2 regions of the Bacillus sp. NPDC094077 genome follow, and region 2 is predicted to be linked to the other one. Evidence: riboswitches for the same ligand, from Rfam matches in the RefSeq annotation. Region 2 holds a riboswitch; the other holds the start of a gene.
What was found. A riboswitch is a leader RNA that binds a small molecule or an ion and turns the genes downstream of it on or off. The one in region 2 is predicted to bind S-adenosylmethionine.

Region 1: linked by a shared signal. The riboswitch ahead of ACQKNR_RS10735 (Na+/H+ antiporter NhaC family protein) and the one ahead of metK (methionine adenosyltransferase) in region 2 are both predicted to bind S-adenosylmethionine.

The regions. Positions count from the first base shown of each region.
Region 1 is NZ_JBNNUF010000003.1:387,541-397,911, reverse strand. It holds gene brnQ3 (branched-chain amino acid transport system II carrier protein BrnQ3) at 56-1,411, shown strand; gene ACQKNR_RS10765 (DUF3992 domain-containing protein) at 1,435-1,704, opposite strand; gene ACQKNR_RS10760 (response regulator) at 1,802-2,434, opposite strand; gene ACQKNR_RS10755 (sensor histidine kinase) at 2,431-3,486, opposite strand; gene liaF (cell wall-active antibiotics response protein LiaF) at 3,486-4,226, opposite strand; gene ACQKNR_RS10745 (PspA/IM30 family protein) at 4,333-4,995, opposite strand; gene ACQKNR_RS10740 (flagellar basal body rod protein) at 5,042-5,398, opposite strand; gene ACQKNR_RS10735 (Na+/H+ antiporter NhaC family protein) at 5,587-6,903, opposite strand; SAM riboswitch class I at 6,999-7,104, opposite strand; gene ACQKNR_RS10730 (DUF402 domain-containing protein) at 7,225-7,743, opposite strand; gene gltP (glutamate/aspartate:proton symporter GltP) at 7,812-9,083, opposite strand; gene ACQKNR_RS10720 (murein hydrolase activator EnvC family protein) at 9,582-10,371, shown strand, end outside.
Region 2 is NZ_JBNNUF010000005.1:94,715-105,085, forward strand. It holds gene pckA (phosphoenolpyruvate carboxykinase (ATP)) at 1-843, opposite strand, end outside; SAM riboswitch class I at 1,072-1,193, shown strand; gene metK (methionine adenosyltransferase) at 1,363-2,562, shown strand; gene ACQKNR_RS14610 (hypothetical protein) at 2,604-2,783, opposite strand; gene ACQKNR_RS14615 (hypothetical protein) at 2,790-2,969, opposite strand; gene ACQKNR_RS14620 (MogA/MoaB family molybdenum cofactor biosynthesis protein) at 3,223-3,732, shown strand; gene ACQKNR_RS14625 (molybdenum cofactor guanylyltransferase) at 3,729-4,331, shown strand; gene ACQKNR_RS14630 (glycosyltransferase family 4 protein) at 4,614-5,756, opposite strand; gene ACQKNR_RS14635 (phosphatase PAP2 family protein) at 5,769-6,302, opposite strand; gene ACQKNR_RS14640 (gamma carbonic anhydrase family protein) at 6,445-6,957, opposite strand; gene ACQKNR_RS14645 (lysophospholipase) at 7,032-7,835, shown strand; gene ACQKNR_RS14650 (tetraprenyl-beta-curcumene synthase family protein) at 7,876-8,940, shown strand; gene ACQKNR_RS14655 (PepSY-associated TM helix domain-containing protein) at 8,974-10,275, opposite strand.

The DNA.
Region 1 (10,371 bases), on a different contig from region 2:
AGGGGCGAGTTTTTTGTGTTCTTACAAATGAATTTTAAAAAGGAGGAAAAACACAATGAACACTGTATCAAAAAAACATATTTTTTTCACGGGTCTTATGCTATTTTCTTTATTTTTTGGGGCAGGTAATTTAATTTTCCCTCCCATGCTTGGACAAAATGCAGGTGAAAACTTTTGGCCTGCAATGATTGGATTTTTACTAACAGGAGTCGGCTTACCGTTATTAACTGTTATTGCAATTTCTTTATCTGGGAACGGTATGCAACAACTTGCAAGTCATGTTCACCCATTATTCGGAATTTTCTTTACTGTAGTTGTATATATTGCAATCGGTCCATCTATGGGGATTCCACGTGTCGCTAACGTCGCTTATGAAATGGGTGTTAGTTCTTTCTTGCCAGAAACAATTCGATCTAGTAACCTAGCGCTATTTTTATACACAGTCATCTTCTTTTCTATCGTATTTTGGCTTAGTTTAAATCCATCTAAACTTGTTGACCGTATCGGAAATATATTAACACCTATTTTATTACTTTCTATTTTCTTATTGTTTGTTAAAAGTGTATTTACACCACTCGGGCAATCAGGACCAGCAATGCAAGAATATCGAACTTCCCCAATTTTCAAAGGTTTTATGGAAGGATATTTAACGATGGATACTATCTCAGCACTTGCATTTGGGATTATTGTTGTAAATGCCATTCGCTCTAAAGGTGTGAATGATCGTAAATCCATTGCCATTGCAACAGCAAAAGCAGGACTTATTGCCGCTACTGGGCTCGTACTTGTATATGGTGCACTTGGCTGGCTTGGTGCAACTAGCATCTCTCTCGGATACGCAAAAAACGGTGGACAGCTACTTACTGTTATCGTACAACAATTATTCGGTCCATACGGTCTGCTTCTACTATCTCTTATCGTTACACTCGCTTGCTTAACGACATGCGTTGGACTTGTATCTGCATGCAGTCAATATTTCTCAACATTATTGACGAAATTTTCATACAAAATATTCGCAAGTATTATTTGCTTTTTAGGACTACTAGTTGCCAACTTAGGTTTAACAAAAATTATTGCAATCTCTGTTCCTATTTTACTTGTTGTATATCCAATAGCGATTGTACTCGTTCTACTATCACTACTTCATAAGTATTTCGGCGGGTATCGATCTGTTTATGTAGGTGCTTTAATTGGAGCGGCAGTTGTAAGCGTATTTGACGGGCTCAAACAAGGCAATATTTCTGTTGCGTTTATCACATCTCATTTTGAATTTATTCCACTTTATAATCAAGGTATCGGATGGCTTATTCCAGCACTATTAGGTGCAACTATCGGTTTTACGATCGCTAAACTAAGCAGAGCAAAAAAAGTTCCATTAATAAATGAATCTCAAAACATAAAAGCCTCATAAAAAAACTCCCAAACGGGAGTTTTTTATATTTGATAAGCAGTATGATTAAAACTACTTATTTTATACGCTTTCGTATAATAATCAATATTTGTATCTACTGTTTCTACCTTAACAACGTCATATTGCTCTTCTTGCTTTACTAAAAATAAATAGTATTCCTCTGTCGCTTCGATAATAGCAATTCGATCTGTTTCAACATTATATTGTTCACAAAGTGCTTGTAATGCGTTCACATAATCCCCTAATTTTTTAGATTTATCCATTCCAAATATAGTTTGAACTAACATATACATTCTCCCCTTTATATGTCCTGTTAACACCTTTATGATAACGCTTACATTTTATATCGTCAATAAAAAGCTTTGGCATATAAATAGCCAAAGCCTTTTATCATTTTGTTAATTGATGCCTGAACGCATAAATAACTGCCTGTGTTCGGTCACTTACATGTAATTTATTTAATATATTACTTACATGTGTTTTCACTGTTTTAAGGGCGATAAATAGTTCATCTGCAACTTCCTGATTACTTTTTCCCTCTGCAATTAATAGCAAAATTTCATACTCTCTTTCCGTTAACTCTTCATGTAAAGGTTGTTCCTTCTTTTGACGCATACGAGACATCATTTTACCAGTAACTTTCGGCTCTAATACGGTTTCCCCGTCATAAGTAGCTCGCACAGCATCCGCAATATCACTTGCTCTTGATGTTTTCAATAAATAACTTGTTGCTCCAGCCTCAATCACAGGATACAATTTTTCATCATCTAAAAAACTCGTTACAACTACAACCTTTGCTTCTGGCCATTCTTGAATAATAGCCCTCGTTGCTTCAACCCCATCCATCTCATCCATAACAAGGTCCATTAAAATAATATCCGGTCTTAATTGAAGTGCTAATTCTGAACCTTTTCTTCCATTTTCAGCTTCTCCAACTACTTCAATATCTGGCTGTGTCGATAAATACGCTGATACACCCATGCGAACCATTTCATGATCATCAACAAGTAATACTTTTATCATACTTCTCCCCCTCTCTCAATCATAGTCGGTACTTTCACTTCAATTTGCGTTCCTTTATTTGGAAAACTAAGCACTTTTAGTGTCCCGCCAATCTCATGAACACGCTCTTGCATGGATCTTAAGCCATATGAACCCGCCTTATTAACTCCTACTTCAAATCCAACGCCATCATCTATAATTTTTAAAATCGCATATTGATCAATTTTACGAAGACGTACTTCCGTTTTCTTCGCCTTCGCATGCCGTAAAGTATTTGATAGTGCTTCTTGCACAATACGGAATAAGTGATCTTCTACACCTTTTTTTAATTCAATAGGCTCAATAAGCCATTCAATTTTCATATGTTGTTTTCGAGATAATTCCGTTAACAATTCTTCTATGCCCTCAGTCAGTTTTTTACCTTCCAATTGTACTGGGCGTAAATGCAGCAATAACGCTCTCATTTCTGATTGCGCATTTACAACCATATTTTCAACAAGCTGCAATTGTTTTTTTGTCGTATCTGGAAATTCAGCTACTTGTTCATTAATCGCTGACATCATCATCGACATTGCAAAAAGCTGCTGACTTACTGAATCATGCAGTTCCCTTGCTAATCGATGCCTTTCTTGAGAAATCGCTTCTTGCCTCATCTCTTCATTCCAATGAGCTCGTTCATTCGTTACTTTTTGAAATAGTCCCGCTTGCTCCTCTAATCGACGAGCAAGACCGATTACTTTTCGTTCCACTTCATGAAACTCATCATCCGCAGTAAACGAAACATCATTTGGAAAATTCCCTCGCTCTACTTCAAATAGAAAAGTATTTAATCCTTGTATACGCTGCTCAATATAATAACCGATAGCATAGCCTATAATTCCTCCAATAAGAAGACTAGTACTCATAATAAACAAGCCAATTGGAACAGAAGCGATGGATTCTTTCCAGAGTAAATCATAAACTTGTTGTTCGCTTTTCCATACATATACAATTGTACAAATAAGTGCGATACTCACAGAGGACAACATAGAATATCGAATATACATCCACGAAATATTCTTTTGTTTTTTCATTATACTTTCCTCACTTCCGTATCGCCTACGACAAGCGAAGAAATAATTTTTATACGGCGGGGAGCTTCTATATACTGCTCTGTTCTAAACGTAACATTACGGTTAAACCCTGTTTCTTCGTGTCCTGGCAGAAGTACTCGCCCAACAATAACAGAGTGATTTAAAGACAGTTCAATATCATATGGAACATATAAACGGATATTACCAACTACACCCCTAATAACGATTACCGTTTCTCCCTCTGGAATCATCGCGGTCGTTAAATCAATTTCAACATCACAAGCACCATATTGAACATTAATATCCTCAAGCTCATAAATATGATCCATCACTCGTACATTTCCTACGAACATATTTTTCAAGTACGGTTCTGTACGATATATTTGTTTTTCTTCATCTATATATCCTTTTTCTTTAATTTCAACCTTCATTGCTTTTTGCTGATGTCCTTGCTGAATAAGTTGATAACCAATTAAAGCTAAACAACCAAATACTACGAGTACAAAGGCTGCTGATGAGAATAAGAAAAATAAGAATACAATACCACCAACAAATAAAAATACATTTCCCCTTACATAACGATTCTTTTTTCGATAATACCTTCCAAACATAATCATAATAAATGCAAAAATAAGTGCACCAGGCTCAAAATGACCAAGTATCATATCAAGAAAAAGACCGAATCCAAATACGATGAGGAGCATCCCCATTAATTGTGTTTTTGAAAATTGCTTTTTCATTTCAGCTCCCCCCTTCAAATCACATATACATAGAAGAAAAGGCATTGCTTTCCAACACCTTTTCTCCTATCACTATATCATAAGCCTGTTTTATAATATACTACAATTATTTTGTTATTTCCTTCGTTAACGATACTTCACTTTTTTCTTTCATTTCACGCTCAAGTTTTGCAATTTTCATATCAAATGTATCGCGCTCATGCTCTTCATTCATACGAGTTTCTAAGTCACGAATGTGATCTTCAATTTCTTCGAATCGTAAGAACGGATTATTTTCATCCATTTTATGCATCGCAGTATTCATACGACGATTTGCATGCGCCATATTTTCACGTGCCATTAATTCCATACGTTTTGCGTGCATTTCTTTCAACTTATTTTTCATTTCAGAAAGACGACGCTCTAATTCATCAATTTGCTCTACAACACCTGCATACATTTCTTCTAATCGAGTTACTTGCCCTTCATAATAAGCTACCTCTTCTAATGCACGCTCATGCAGTTGTAATTCGCCTGCTTCTTGAGCAATGATAGCTTGCTTTGATCTTTTGTTAACGAAATAGCGTGCTTGCTCAAGCTCACGAGCGAAGTTAGATTTTAATGTTTTATGACGCTGAATTAACTTCTCAATTTTTGTTATTTCACGCTCACTATCGCGTAAATACTGGTTTAACATAGCAATTGGATTTTTTCTTTCTTTCTCATCTAACACATTATGAAAATCAGCTAAAATTGCATCGCGTACACGTCCGAATAAAGATTGTTTCATTATAAATCTTCCTCTCTTCTACTTTATAAATTTGATTTATTTTTTATTAGTTTTTCATTAATTTGTTCCACTCATCTTCAAAGTTGCTATATGATTTAGAACTTTCTGGAGCAGAATCAACAACTACAGGTTTTTCTTTTTTCCACTCACGGTATCCGTAGTATAAAACTACTAATGCTGCGATACCGATTAATGCTGGGGAATGAGAAAGGGCGATGGACAAGCCGATCAAACCAACAATACCCCAAGCTAACTTTCCAAAAAATGATTGTGCTCGCACAAATGATTTATAGCTCCAGTACACAACTCCTGCTCCGATTGCGAATCCTATAATACCAGCAAGACTACCAAGAGCAATTAAAGCCAAAATACCGGCCGCGATAAACGCTAGAAATTGTTTCATCTTGTGCTTGCCTCCCTTCGATTTGATACTCTTATCTTAACTATTTTTTCATTTTTCCATAACGAGCTTAAGAACCGTTTTCAACTCAGACTTAAGACCGAGACGTATTCAGTCCTTCATAATACAAAAAACGTGCAGAGATATTCTCTGCACGTTTTCCGTTTCCAATCTTAATGCTTCATATTAAATTAAGCTGTTTTATGGCACTCTTTTTTCTCAGTTACTTTCGAAAACTTCGGAAACCCAATCAGAATCGAAACTACTCCACATACCCCAACTAAAATGGGATAAAAGGCATATGGTAACAATTCAACCGGAGATAAAGCTGCAAATCCTGCCGCGGTTAACATTTGAGCCCCATACGGAATTAACCCTTGTACACAACATGAGAATAAATCTAATACACTCGCTGATTTACGAGGATCAATTTCATATTGATTTGCAATGTTTTTCGCAAGCGGACCTGTAAAAATAATTGAAATTGTATTATTTGCTGTACACATATTCGTCATGCTCACTAATCCAGCAATCCCAAACTCCGCTCCTTTTTTCGAGCGAATATTGCGAGTTAAAAGATTCATTAAATATTGAATACCGCCATTATATTGGATCAATTCAACCATACCACCAATTAAAATAGCAAGTAATACTAACTCCATCATACCGCCCATTCCAGTCGTTACACTTTTAAAGAAGCTCTCTAGCGTGTAACTTCCATCTATAAATCCGATAACACCAGATAGTACTGTACCACCAGTTAATACAATGAGTACATTCCAACCAAGCAGCGCTGTAACAAGTACACCTGCATATGGCAAAATCTTCACCCAATCAAAAGTATGAGCTTTAATTTGTGTATCACTTCCTAAAGTAATAATTACTAATAATACAATTGTAATAATAGCTGCTGGCAATACAATTAAAAAGTTTGTTTTAAACTTATCTTTCATTTCTGTTCCTTGTGAACGTACAGCTGCGATTGTTGTATCTGAAATAAATGATAAATTATCACCAAACATTGCCCCACCAACAACAGTTGCCATCGTAAGTGCAATTGAGATATCCGTTTGTCCACTAATACCTACAGCAATCGGGGCTAACGCTGCAATTGTTCCCATTGAAGTTCCCATCGCTAATGAGATAAATGCACCTATAACAAAAATTCCAGCTACGATAAATCCTGGTGGCAAAATAGATAACGCCAGATTAACAGTTGCGTCTACTCCACCCATTCCTTTTGCTGTTTCAGAAAATGCACCTGCAAGTACAAATATTAATACCATAATCATGATATCTGGATTTCCTGCTCCTTTAGCGAATCGTTCTACTTTCACATTAAAACTTTCTTTACGATTCATCGCTAAAGCGATTCCTACAGCAATTGAAATCGCTACAAGTATCGGCAATTTATAGAAATCACCTGTAATAATTCCAGAACCAATAAATAGCGCCAAAAATATCCCAAGTGGTAATAAAGCTAAACCATTTCCTCTCGTTTCTTTCAAAGTACCATCTCTCCCTAGTTTCAACCTTTTTTCTAATGAATAACAAAAGACCTCTTCCAACGAGAAGAGGTCTTATACATCTATAAGAAACACTCTTCTCATCTTTCAAGCACATGCTTGCTGGATTTGGCACAGCACTCTAAAATCGAGTCCGCTGCCGAGGCATCGTAGGGCCAGTCCCTCCGCCTCTCTTTATAAGAAGGTTTCATATTTATTTTTTAATAATAATTTCTTTCCTAACTTTACTCGCTTACAAAACAAAAGTCAATTATTTTTTGTATAGATTTTTTTGGTAATTATACAAAAACGCGAATACACCAATCATTTTAATTTTTCAATTTCTTTATCTAATATTGAAATCCAATAAAATTCTCCGTTTTTTATCGTCGCTACAATCCATTTTGTTCTATGCCAAGCTAGTTCATATTCTTCCTTTGTAACATCTCCCATACTATAGGCATCCTCTAACTCGTCTTCATCCAATACATAAATCTCACCGTTCGGTAACAATACTACATCTAAATATAAATCATCAAAATAAGGTAAACCACGCTCGTCTATATTATATTCTTTCGTCACGTCAATATAATATTGCACTAAATTTTTCCGGTCGTCTAGCATAGCCGTAATCGCAAAGTTTTTCCCATCTATAAAATATTGCACCCATGTATACTGATCGTCTGCAATACAAACTTCTTCACCATCATATTTTTTATAACTAGGTTCTCTCACTTTTTTTATATCTAATATTCCAAGCATCCCATCTTCTACCTGCTTGACTATATAATCTTTTTCTATTAATCGCTTCCACGAAGAACCGTCACCATATTTACGTTTCATTACGCCTGCTCCTTTTCTATATAGAGAAAAGCCCCCACATATTATGTGAGAGCTTGTTCAAATTATAATTAAGCTGCTTGTTTATTAGAAATTTCTTTCAAATAAGCTTGTCCTTTTTCAGCGTCATATTGACCTTCCCACTTAGACATAACTACAGCTGCTAAAGAGTTACCTACAACGTTAACTGCTGTACGAGCCATATCTAAAATACGGTCAATACCTGCAATAAATGCTAAACCTTCAGCTGGAATCCCTACAGTACCAAGTGTCGCCAATAATACTACGAATGATACGCCAGGCACACCCGCAATACCTTTTGATGTAACCATTAACACAAGTAATAATGTAATTTGTTGTGTAAGGGATAAATCAATGCCGTACATTTGCGCTAAGAAAATAGCCGCAATCGCTTGATATAAAGTCGATCCATCTAAGTTAAATGAATAACCTGTCGGAATAACGAAAGATGTAATTGCTTTCGGACAACCGAATTTCTCCATTTTCTCCATGATTTTCGGTAAAACTGTTTCTGAACTTGCTGTAGAGTATGCTAAGATCAGTTCGTCTTTTAAAATCTTAAAGAATTGGAAAATGTTAATCCCAAATATTTTCGCTGTAAGTCCCAATACAACTACAACGAAGAAGATCATTGCCCCATACACGACAATTAGTAATTTTCCTAACGGAATTAATGAAGCTAGTCCAAATGTAGAAACTGTAACACCAATTAATGCAAATACACCAAATGGCGCAAATTTCATAACTTGGTTTGTTACGTAAAACATCGCGTCGGCTACACCTTGGAAAAATTGCATAACTGGCTTTCCTCTTTCACCAATTGCCGCTACACCTAAACCAAATAATACAGAGAAGAAAATAATAGCAAGCATATCTCCTTCAGCTAATGATTTCATAATGTTCGTCGGCACAATGTTTACAAATGTATCCGCAAACGAATGACTTTGTACTTGCTCTGTTGTAGCTGTATATTTCGAAATATCTGTCTTTGTTAACTGGTCCATATTTACGCCTTTTCCTGGTTGGAAAATATTCGCTACCAGTAGGCCAACAGCAATCGCAATCGTTGTAATAATTTCAAAGTAAATAATTGTCTTTCCGCCTAGTCGACCTAGTTTTTTAACATCGCCAACACCAGCAACCCCAACAACAATACTTGCTACAACAATCGGTACAACGATCATTTTAATTAATCGGATAAAAATATCACCAATTGGTTGTAAATAGCTCACTACTGCCGGATTGCCAAAGAAAATCGCCCCAACTGCAATACCAAGCGCAAGTCCTATTAAAATTTGCCATGCAAGTCCTATCCTTTTCATACTTGCTGCAACCCCCTTCTTAGATGCATTCACTCTACCCTTCTCTCGTTCTATGAAACTAAGAAATTAAGAGTATTACATATTATTCGACAATTCACTACATTTTGTCCCTGTTAAAAATCATAAATCAAAAATTTAAATCTGACAACAAAATAAGTTTGCCCGAACACAAATAATTTTCTTGACAAAAACAAACCTCATGTCAGAAAACCTCACATGAGAACGATTCCTTACCAGTGTTTTATTGCGCTCCCAAATAGTATTTCACTACATAAAACAGTCTCCATTTTTCCCTTTATCTTACAATAAAAACCAAAAAATACACCCTTGTTGCACGCATAAAAAAATGTAACTACCATGACAATTAAGGTTAAAAAATGATAAATTCCGACAAAACTTAGCAATTTTATAAAATTTTCTTTACATTATGATTACAACGATAGACACCATTCTTCTTCTTATGATATATACATTCATAGGGAAAGGAGCCAGACAACAATGAAAAAGAAATTTGCAGCATTTAGTGTTTTAGCAGCAGGAACGATATTTGCTTCCCCATTACTTTCACCCGTATACGCTGAAACGAATCAAGATAAATTATCTAATATTCAATCTGAATTAGAAGGTAAACAAAATGACTTACAAAATAAATCAGCTGAGAAAGAACAAATAGAAAAAGAAATTCAAGAATTACAGAAGAAAATCGACGAATTAACTACTTCTATTAATAAAAACGAGGCTGAATTAAACGATACAAAAAAAGACATTAGTAAAACCCAGCAAGTAATCGCTGAAAAAAAGAAACATATAGAACAATTACAAACAAACATAGATACACGTCAGGAAGTTATTAAACAACGATTACAATCCATGCAAGAAAAACCACGTACAAATATCATTACAGAGGTATTAACAAACTCTGCAAACATTGCTGATCTTGTTGATAATATGTACTCCGTAAGTTTAATATTAAACAACGATACAGATATTGTGAAAAAACAAACAACAGATCAAAATGCTGTGGCGAAAGAAAAAGAGGCTGTTGAGAAAAAAGAGCAACAACTAAAAGAAGCTGAACAAAAATTAGTACAAAAACAACAAGAGTTACAAACAAATCAGCAACAGCAACAAACACTTATTAACGATCTACATACAAAAGTAGCAAAAGTAGATTCAGAGATTGAAGGATTAGAAGAATCCAAAGGCATCTTAGAAAACCAGCGTCAAGCTGTTCAAAAAGCAATCGAAGAAGAAAAACGTGCAGAAGAGGCACGAAAAGCGGAAGAAG
Region 2 (10,371 bases):
TTTCTCGTGAGAAAGGTTTACGCATTTTGCATAGCAACCGCCTTCAATATTGAATACACCGTTATCAGACCAACCATGCTCATCATCACCGATTAATTTACGGTTTGGATCAGCAGATAAAGTTGTTTTACCTGTTCCAGATAAACCGAAGAATAGTGCTACGTCGCCTTCTTCACCTACGTTTGCAGAGCAATGCATAGAAAGAATATCTTGTTCAGGTAGTAAGAAGTTCATAATAGAGAAGATTGATTTTTTCATTTCTCCAGCATATTCTGTACCACCAATTAGTACGATACGTTTTTCGAATGAAACCATAATGAATGCTTCAGAGTTTGTACCGTCAATAGCTGGATCTGCTTTGAAGTTTGGTGCAGAAACAATCGTGAACTCTGACTCATGAGTTGTTAATTCTTCTTCAGTTGGACGGATGAATAATTGATGCACGAATAAATTGTGCCATGCATATTCGTTAATAACTTGAATTGGTAGGCGATAGTTACGGTCAGCGCCTGCAAATCCTTTGAAGACGAATAACTCTTCTTTTTCTTTTAAGTATTCTAAAACTTTTGTATATAATTTATTAAAATGTTCTTCAGAAATCGGTTGGTTCACAGCTCCCCAAGCAATTTTGTCAGCAACCGATGCTTCTTTCACAATAAATTTATCTTTAGGAGAACGTCCTGTATATTTTCCTGTTGAAGCAGAAACGGCACCAGTAGAAGTTAATTTCCCTTCATTTCGCATTAATACTTTTTCCACTAATTGCGGAACACTTAGTTGAATCTGTGCATTGCTTCCGTTCAATAATTCGTGTAAACCAATTTGGACATTCACAGTACTCATATTTATATACCATCCTTTTCATTTAATGAAATATTTCTCGTAATCCCCAACAAGAGTATAACACAATTATATAAATAATGTATACTATTTATTTCTTTTTGTTTGTGTGAATGCATTATTTCCTTATTAATATTTCATTTTATCCGTATTGAGAAAAACTTTCAGGAAAATATGAATATTAATTGACAAATGAATATCATTTCTTTAGTATAGGTTGGGACGGATACTCTCTTATCCCGAGCTGGCGGAGGGACAGGCCCGATGAAGCCCAGCAACCTCACTTGTATTGGTAAACACAAGTGAATAGGTGCTAAAACCTGTGCGAGGCTACAGGTCTCGAACGATAAGAGCGAAGGGCAAAAAGCAGTATGCAAGTAGCAAATTAAACCTTTCCTCTATGTAAAGTAGGAAAGGTTTTTCTGTATGCTTGTGTGGGAGAATAAATGTATGTCGCAATCTGTGGCAAATTAAGGATGAGTTCCGTACAATATATACAATTACTGTAGGGAGGTTTACCACATGACAAAAAAACGTCATCTGTTCACATCTGAGTCTGTAACTGAAGGACATCCAGATAAAATTTGTGACCAAATTTCTGATTCAATTTTAGATGCGATCTTATCAAAAGACGCAAATGCACGTGTAGCTTGTGAAACAACTGTAACAACTGGTTTAGTATTGGTAGCGGGGGAAATTACGACTTCTACTTACGTAGACATTCCGAAAATCGTTCGTGAAACAATTCAAGGCATTGGTTACACACGCGCAAAATACGGATTCGATGCAGAAACTTGTGCAGTTTTAACATCTATCGATGAGCAATCTGCTGACATCGCTATGGGTGTTGACCAAGCGCTAGAAGCACGCGAAGGTCAAATGACTGACGCTGAGATTGAGGCAATTGGTGCAGGAGACCAAGGTTTAATGTTTGGTTTCGCATGTAATGAAACACAAGAGTTAATGCCACTTCCAATCTCGCTTGCTCACAAATTAGCTCGCCGTTTAACTGAAGTACGTAAAGATGATACATTATCATACCTACGTCCGGATGGAAAAACGCAAGTTACAGTTGAGTATGATGAAAATGGTAAACCAGTACGTATCGATACAATTGTAATTTCTACACAACATCACCCAGATGTTACATGGGAAGAAATCGATCGTGACTTAAAAGAGCACGTAATTAAAGCTGTAGTACCAGCAGAATTAATGGATGGAGAAACAAAATTCTTCATTAACCCAACTGGCCGCTTCGTAATTGGTGGACCACAAGGTGATGCTGGTTTAACAGGACGTAAAATCATCGTTGATACTTACGGTGGATACGCTCGCCACGGTGGCGGTGCATTCTCTGGTAAAGATGCAACAAAAGTTGACCGTTCTGCAGCATATGCAGCTCGTTATGTTGCGAAAAACATCGTAGCAGCTGGTCTTGCTGATAAAGCAGAAGTACAACTTGCATACGCAATTGGCGTAGCGCAACCGGTATCAATTTCAGTTGATACATTCGGCACTGGTAAAGTATCTGAAGACGTATTAGTAGAACTAGTTCGTAACAACTTCGATCTTCGCCCAGCTGGTATTATTAAAATGCTAGACTTACGTCGCCCAATTTACAAACAAACAGCAGCTTACGGCCACTTCGGACGTACTGATGTAGATCTTTCATGGGAACGTACAGACAAAGCTGCAGCTTTAAAAGAGCAAGCTAGTCTATAATATATGAAGAAAAGCTTTGCGCGGTGAGCGCAAAGCTTTTTTTATTTCGTTTTACTTATGATTTGAATGCATGAGCTACAATACACTTCTCCGTCTAGCTCAATATACTTTTTCATATTAGTCATACCACTTGCTGGGAATGGCATATGAATCCATGCTTTTTCATATGTTTGTATTTCTTTTTCACATGATTTACAAACTATCGGTTTCTTCTGGAACATATGTAATCAACCTTTCATTTGACGTGCTTTACCCGCGCAAAAGGCACTGCTTAGTAAAAATAGCGTTGCGAATATAATACTTACTAATGTAGCGTATGGAATTGCTCCTTTTAGAGAAAAACCAACAGTGATGGAAGCTATAAATAAGAGGATGAATGTTGTTGTTAATTTTTTATACAGTTCCATAATATGTAGACCTCCGATTTATTTGGTAGTGCAATTTTTAAAATTGAATTCCACTATGTGGAAAATATAAGAAAAGTTAAAGGCTAGCTAATGATGTGAAGTCTAAGGGTATAGGAAAGGATGTTTTTATTTTCCTTTTTGTGGGTGTATATACTTATATTGTATCATGATGCACTGTGGACTTCATACATAATTGTGTAAAGATATGTATGATAAAATGAAGAAAAGTCTTTAAGAAAGGAAAGATGAAAAAATGAGTGTAACTGAACATAAAAAACAAGCTCCAAAAGAAGTGTGTTGCAAGATTGTAACGATTTCTGATACACGTACGGAAGAGACAGATAAGAGCGGACAGCTATTACACGAACTGTTAAAAGAGGCGGGGCATATAGTCACAGCTTATGAAATTGTAAAAGATGATAAAGAAAGTATTCAGCAAGCAGTGTTAGCTGGTTATCATAGGGAAGATGTAGATGTTGTATTAACAAATGGTGGTACTGGTATTACGAAGCGTGATGTAACGATTGAAGCAGTATCAGCTCTATTAGATAAAGAAATTGTCGGATTTGGTGAGTTGTTCCGCATGATTAGTTATTTAGAAGATATCGGAAGTAGTGCGATGTTAAGTAGAGCGATCGGCGGTACCATTGGGCGTAAAGTAGTCTTCTCAATGCCAGGGTCTAGCGGAGCAGTTCGCCTTGCGATGAATAAGTTGATTTTACCGGAATTAGGTCATATTACATTTGAGCTGCATCGCCAATGAGTAAGTTTGCTGGAATTATATTAGCAGGTGGTATGTCGAGTAGATTCGGTGAACCGAAAGCGTTAGCGAGCTGGCAAGGGAGTACTTTTATTGAACATATTTTGAAAGTAATGAAAACTGTGTTGCAAGAAGTTGTAGTCATTAGTCATTCCGATATAAAAGAGCGAGTAGGGCAATTCGTACAAGTTCCTGTTATAGAAGATATTCCGCACTATAAAGGAAATGGACCACTTGCTGGAATTGTATCAGGAATGGAATACATAGAAGCAGATTGGTACGCTATTATGCCTTGTGATGCACCAAATGTTTCACAAGAATGGTTTACTATTTTATTAGAACAAACGAGTGATGAGTATGATGCGATTGTACCTATTATTAATGGAAGAAAACAGCCGTTACTTGCAGCTTATCATAACCGCGTGAAAGAAAAGATTTATGCTTTGCTTCAGGAAGAAAAAAGAAGTATGGGGCAACTTTTATCACAATGTAATGTGAAGTATGTTGCTGGAGAAGGTTTGAAAGTGAATTCGGATTGGTTTATAAATGTGAATACGAAAGAAGAATATGTACAGGCTCAAAAAAAACTTTCAAATGAATGAAAGGTTTTTTGATATACAGAATTGGGGAACAATTGCTGTATAAAGGTATGTGAATAAGTTGATTTTAAGGGGAATTTCTTAAAATCATTATACAGTAAAAATATTGTATAACCATATATTAATTTTTATGGGTTTTTATTACAAGTCTGTTTAGTTATGTTTATTTTTGTTATAATGAATATAGAAACAACGTGGTATTTCACCTTGTGTATCATTTATTAAACTAAAATTTATAACTGTGTATAATAAACTCCCTTCGTTTTTTGAAGGGAGTTTTTCTGTTTAAGCGAGTAACTCTGATGCGGTATGCTGAAGGACTTCTTCATATTGATTAAGTAAGCCACGAAAGATCTCATCCCAGCTTTTTGATTTCGCATAAGATGAAGCTGCTATTCCCATTTGCATAAGTTTCTCTTCATTTTGCAATAAAGAATAAATGGAGGATAGAAATGAATTTGCATCTTTTGGTGTACAAAGAATTCCCGTTTTTCCATCTATAATAATATTTTTAACCCCGCCACGATTTGCACCAATAACAGGTGTACTGCATGCAAGTGATTCAAGTACAACATTTCCGAACGTTTCAGTAGATGATGGAAATACCATTATGTTAGAGCAAGCGTATGCTTCAGCTAAGTCCGCACCTTGTAAATAGCCAGTAAAGGTGACATTTGTTTGCGGAACAGCTGCACGTAAACTTGTTGCCAGAGGACCGTCTCCGGCGATGAGCCAATGAATGTCGTTTCGAGTATGTGTCGTTTTAACGATAAGATCTTGTAGTGTATCAATATCTTTTTCAGGGGCAATCCGTCCAACATAGGAAAGAACATACTTCGCTGTAATATTATATTTTTTTCGGAATAGGTCTGTATTATAAGCTGGATGAAAGAGTGTGCAATCTACACCACGTCCCCAAATAGAGAGGTGTTGAAAGCCTTTATTTTTTAATTGATGTAATGTTTCAGAGGAAGGAACAAAATTTTTTTGCATATGACTATGAAACCATTTTAAATAGTTCCAGAGCATATTGGAGAGGAATTCGATTTTGTAATAACGTAAATAGGCGTCGAAATCAGTATGATAAGAACCGACAACTGGGATGTCTAACCTTTTTGCATAATACAATCCACAAAGTCCCATGTTGAAAGGTGTGGCAATGTGAATAATATCAGGTTTAAAGGCAAGAAGTTCCCGTTTAATGCGCGGAGTAGGAAAAGAAAAGCGACATTCTGGATATAATATTGTTAACGGGATACTTCTCATTTTGTTTACATTTGCTACGAAATTATCTTCAGCCGTATGCTGAGGGGCAAAAATAGAATAGGCGATATTTTCTTTCTGAAAATATCGTGTTAATCGTTCCAGTGTTTTCGCAACCCCATTGACTTGTGGTGTAAAAGTATCGGTAAATATGGCGACTCTCATCATATCGCTCCTTTATGTGAAAAGTGGGATGAATTGATAAAAAGAGATGATGCCAGAGCAAGTGCCGAGGCACATACCGACGAATACATCTGACGGATAATGAAGCCCTAAATAAATACGAGAAATACCGACGCATAGTGCTAACGGTAATAGAAAAACAAGTAAGTTTAGATTATAGCAAATAAATGGAATGAAGACAGAGAAAACAGCCGTTGTATGACCAGACGGGAAAGAGTGGTCTTTTAATGGATGTACCGGATATTTTGCATCTTGAATTGTTAAATAAGGACGTTTTCGTGGATACCACCTTTTTAATATTTGCACAGGAATATGGCTAATTGCTAAAGAAATAGCGGTTGCAATTGCAGCTTGGTTCAAAGTCCCTTTTGCGAAAATTAAAAAGAAAAGTGTAAGTGCAATGGAGAAAGTGGCACCACCTATATGGGTAATGTTGCTGAAAAAGATATTTAATGTTTTTTGATCAAAGTAGCGGTTAATACCTTTGAAAATGTAACACTCTACTTTATATAATCCGCTGACCTTCATGAAAATTCTCCTCCCTCATCTACATATATATGGAGATATTAGCTTTATTTTAATAAGATATTGTTGAGGGAGTAATAATGTTTTGTAAAGAAAAAGTTAGTTTTTTTATAAAAAAGCTGCCAGTACTATGGCAGCGGTAAAATCATTTTTGTAACGATTTATAATATTGTCCTTTTTCAACGTATTGTGTGCGTATGCGCTCCATGTCTTGACGGTCTTCTTCTGTTAATTCACGAATGACCTTAGCAGGGCGACCGAAAGCTAACGTATTCGGTGGAATTTTCTTACCTTGTGAAACGAGGCTTCCAGCGCCGATAAAGGCTCCTTCGCCAATTTCAGCACCATCTAATATAATAGATCCCATTCCAACTAAAGCATCTTTTTTAATGTGACAGCTATGTAAAATAACTTGATGCCCAACTGTAACGTCATCTTCTAAAATAAGAGGATACTGAGGGCTTTGGTGGAGTGTACATTGATCTTGTACATTTACTCGGTCACCAATTATTGTCGGTGATACATCACCACGGATGACTGTATTAAACCAAATACTTGATTCCTCCCCAATGGAAACATCGCCTGTAATGGTAACGTAGTCAGCGATAAAAGCGCTACTCGCAATTTTCGGATTTTTTTCTTTGTAAGGATATATCATGTAAAGCCTTCCTTTCCTAGAGACTAGTTTTAGTGTATCAAATTATGAAAAAGAGTGAAATGGAGGAGGACCGTATGTGGAATTATGAAGCAGAGGAAGCGAAAGCCGTAGTTGTTATCGTGCACGGCGCAATGGAATACCACGGACGTTACGAAGCCGTTGCGGAAATGTGGAATCATATCGGCTACCACGTCGTCATGGGAGATCTTCCGTCACATGGAACGACTTCGAGAAATAGAGGACATATTGATTCATTTGATGAATACATAGAGGAAGTTAAATTATGGGTGAAAGAAGCAAGAAAGTACCGATTACCTATCTTTCTATTCGGTCATAGTATGGGCGGCCTTATCGTCATTCGTATGATGCAAGAAACGAAGAGGGAGGATGTAGATGGTATTATTTTAAGTTCGCCATGTTTAGGCGTATTAGCTGGACCTTCTGCCCCGCTTCGAGCTGCTTCAAAAATATTAAATGTTATTGCTCCAAAATTGCAATTTGCAACGAATCTTACAGTGGAAATGTCAACACGTAATCATGAAGTGAGAGATGCGATGGAGAATGATTCATTGTTCTTGCGCAAAGTATCAGTACGTTGGTATAGTGAATTGATTAAGTCTATCGAAATTGCTCATAAGAAAATAGACGATTTTCCAGATGTTCCGCTCTTGCTAATGCAAGCATGTGAGGATAAACTTGTAGATAAAACACGTGTCCGCATGTGGTTTGATAATGTTAAAATGAGTGATAAAGCTTTTAAAGAATGGCCGAATTGTTATCATGAGTTATTAAATGAGTATGAGCGTGATGAAATTTTGAATTATATTCAGTCATTTACTGAAATGCATGTCAATAATATAGTAAAAACAAACAAATAAATCATTATTTGTACATTTAATAGAGGAGATGAAGGAAGAAGTGAACGTACCGAGTAATCCCATAACGCTCATGGCGAAAGTATACCGTGATGTGTTTCCGGTTGTACACCATGAGCTAGCGATGTGGAAAGAGCGTGCCTACCATATTCCGAATGACGAGCTTCATAGTCAGGCAATCGCAAGTATTGAGCATAAAACGTTTCATTGTGAGGGCGGTGGCATTTTAGCGTTATTAGCAAATGAACACCGAGAGGAATGTATTCGTTTTATCGTAGCGTATCAAACGATCAGCGACTATTTAGATAATTTATGTGATCGCAGTACATCACTTGATCCGAAAGACTTTGCGGCTCTTCATGAGTCGATGTTAACGGCGTTAAGTCCTGAAGTTGAAGGGGGCGGTAATTATTATCGTTACCGTGATGATCAAGATGATGGTGGTTATTTAGACGAACTTGTTGAAACATGCCAAGATGTTTTAAAGAAAACGAAGCACTATGAAAAAATTGCTCCCATTCTTCATGAGCTTGCTTGTTATTATTGTGATTTGCAAATTCATAAACATGTGAAATTAGAAGAAAGAGAACCACGTCTAAAAACATGGTTTGAAGCGCATAAAGAAAATTTACCACCGATGAGTTGGTTTGAATTTTCGGCGTGTGCAGGATCAACGTTAGGAATCTTTTGTCTTGTGGCATATGCATTTCATGATGAATTACATGACGAAGATATTGTGAAAATTAGACAAGGGTATTTCCCGTATGTACAAGGACTTCACATTTTACTTGATTATTTCATCGATCAAGAAGAAGACCGTATCGGTGGAGATTTGAATTTCTGTAGTTATTATGAAAACGAACAAGTAATATTAGAACGCATGAAGCACTTTGTAGAAGAAGCAGAAAAGAGCATTGGTGATTTGCCTCATGCGAAGTTTCATCGTCTTATTAGCCGAGGTTTACTTGGTATTTATTTATCAGATCAAAAAGTATCCGCTGAAAAGAATATGCAAAAAATGGCACGGCGCATTGTAAAGTACGGGGGACTCACTTCACGATTCTTCTATTGGAACGGGAAGATGTACCGAAAGAAAATGGCGCAGTGATGAAAAAAACCACTCAGGGAGAGTGGTTTTTTATTATGATCGTACTTTTGAAAATACGTATATGAGAAGTTCAATTGCGAAAATAACTAAAACAGATAGTCCGAATAAAGGCATTACAGCGCCTAGTATAACCATCATGATAAAGAAAATGAGTATGCTTTTCTTATCCTTTTGTTTTGGAGGTGCTGCTAATTTTCCTTTCGGCTTTCTTGTTAACCACATTTTTACTCCGTAATAAATGAGAAGTAATAAAGATAATGTCGTTAGTAAGCATAATATTTTATTTGGCCATCCGAATAAATGACCTTCATGAAGCGGAATACCGTAAGTGAACCATTGTGCAAATAATCCATAATCGCGATAGTCCGTTTTTGAAATAAGTTCTCCGCTATATTGATTAAAGTAAGCGGTTATCTCTTCATTTGGTGCCACGTGCATACCCGTAATACCAGAACCGCTCGATTTAGAAACAGTGAATACACCTTTCGGATTAGCCGGTAGTGAGATAACATATGGCTTCTTTATTTCAATTCCTTTTTGTAACTCATCAACTGAAATGGCTTTTGGCTCATTTGAATTCGATTCAGGAGGAGCTTCCTTTCTTGTTGCCCACGGCAATTCTTTTACCTTTGATTCAGGAGGTGCCATATACAATTTTGGATATCCGAGCGATTCATTCGACGCTGCGATTTTATAAATTTGATTCCCCATAAATCCTGACCACGGCAATCCAGTTGCGACTAGCAGAACGAGAGGAATTGTAAATATAATGCCGATAATAGAATGACGTCGTTTTGCTCTATCTCGCTTATTGGATGATGGTATGTTTTTGAATTGGCGTATACTCATATACAACCCAGTTACAATTAAAAAGATTGTCCAGCACGCCGCAAGTTCTACAATATAGTTGACGACAGTACCACCAACTAAAAGAGAACTATGTAATTCCCGCATTATATTGGCAAATGTTTCATTTGCATTTTGATCTCCAACAATTTGATTATTGCCATCTAAATACACATATTTTTGTTGTCCAGTATATTCATTTGCAATGGTAAGTCTCGTATTATAATCCCCATTAAACTCACTAATTTTCGTCACATTATAATGTGGATATTTTTTCTCTGTTAATGAAATAGAATCAGACATCGGAATAGATTCTGTTTGAGAGCTCTTCCCAAAATATAAATCTTTATAGATGAAATCTTCAACTTCTTCCCGAAATAAATACCCAATTCCGCTCAGTGACAAAGTAATAAGAAGCGGCGTAATAAAAAGCCCAGCATAAAAATGCCAACGCCAAAAAATGTAATGCAGCGAACGATTTACTTTCATACTTTCTGTTCCCCTAACCTTCCCTATATGAATAAACTACTTATTTAATATAGCGAGATTAAGTGTGATTACTTTGAAAGAATTGTGAAAAGAGTT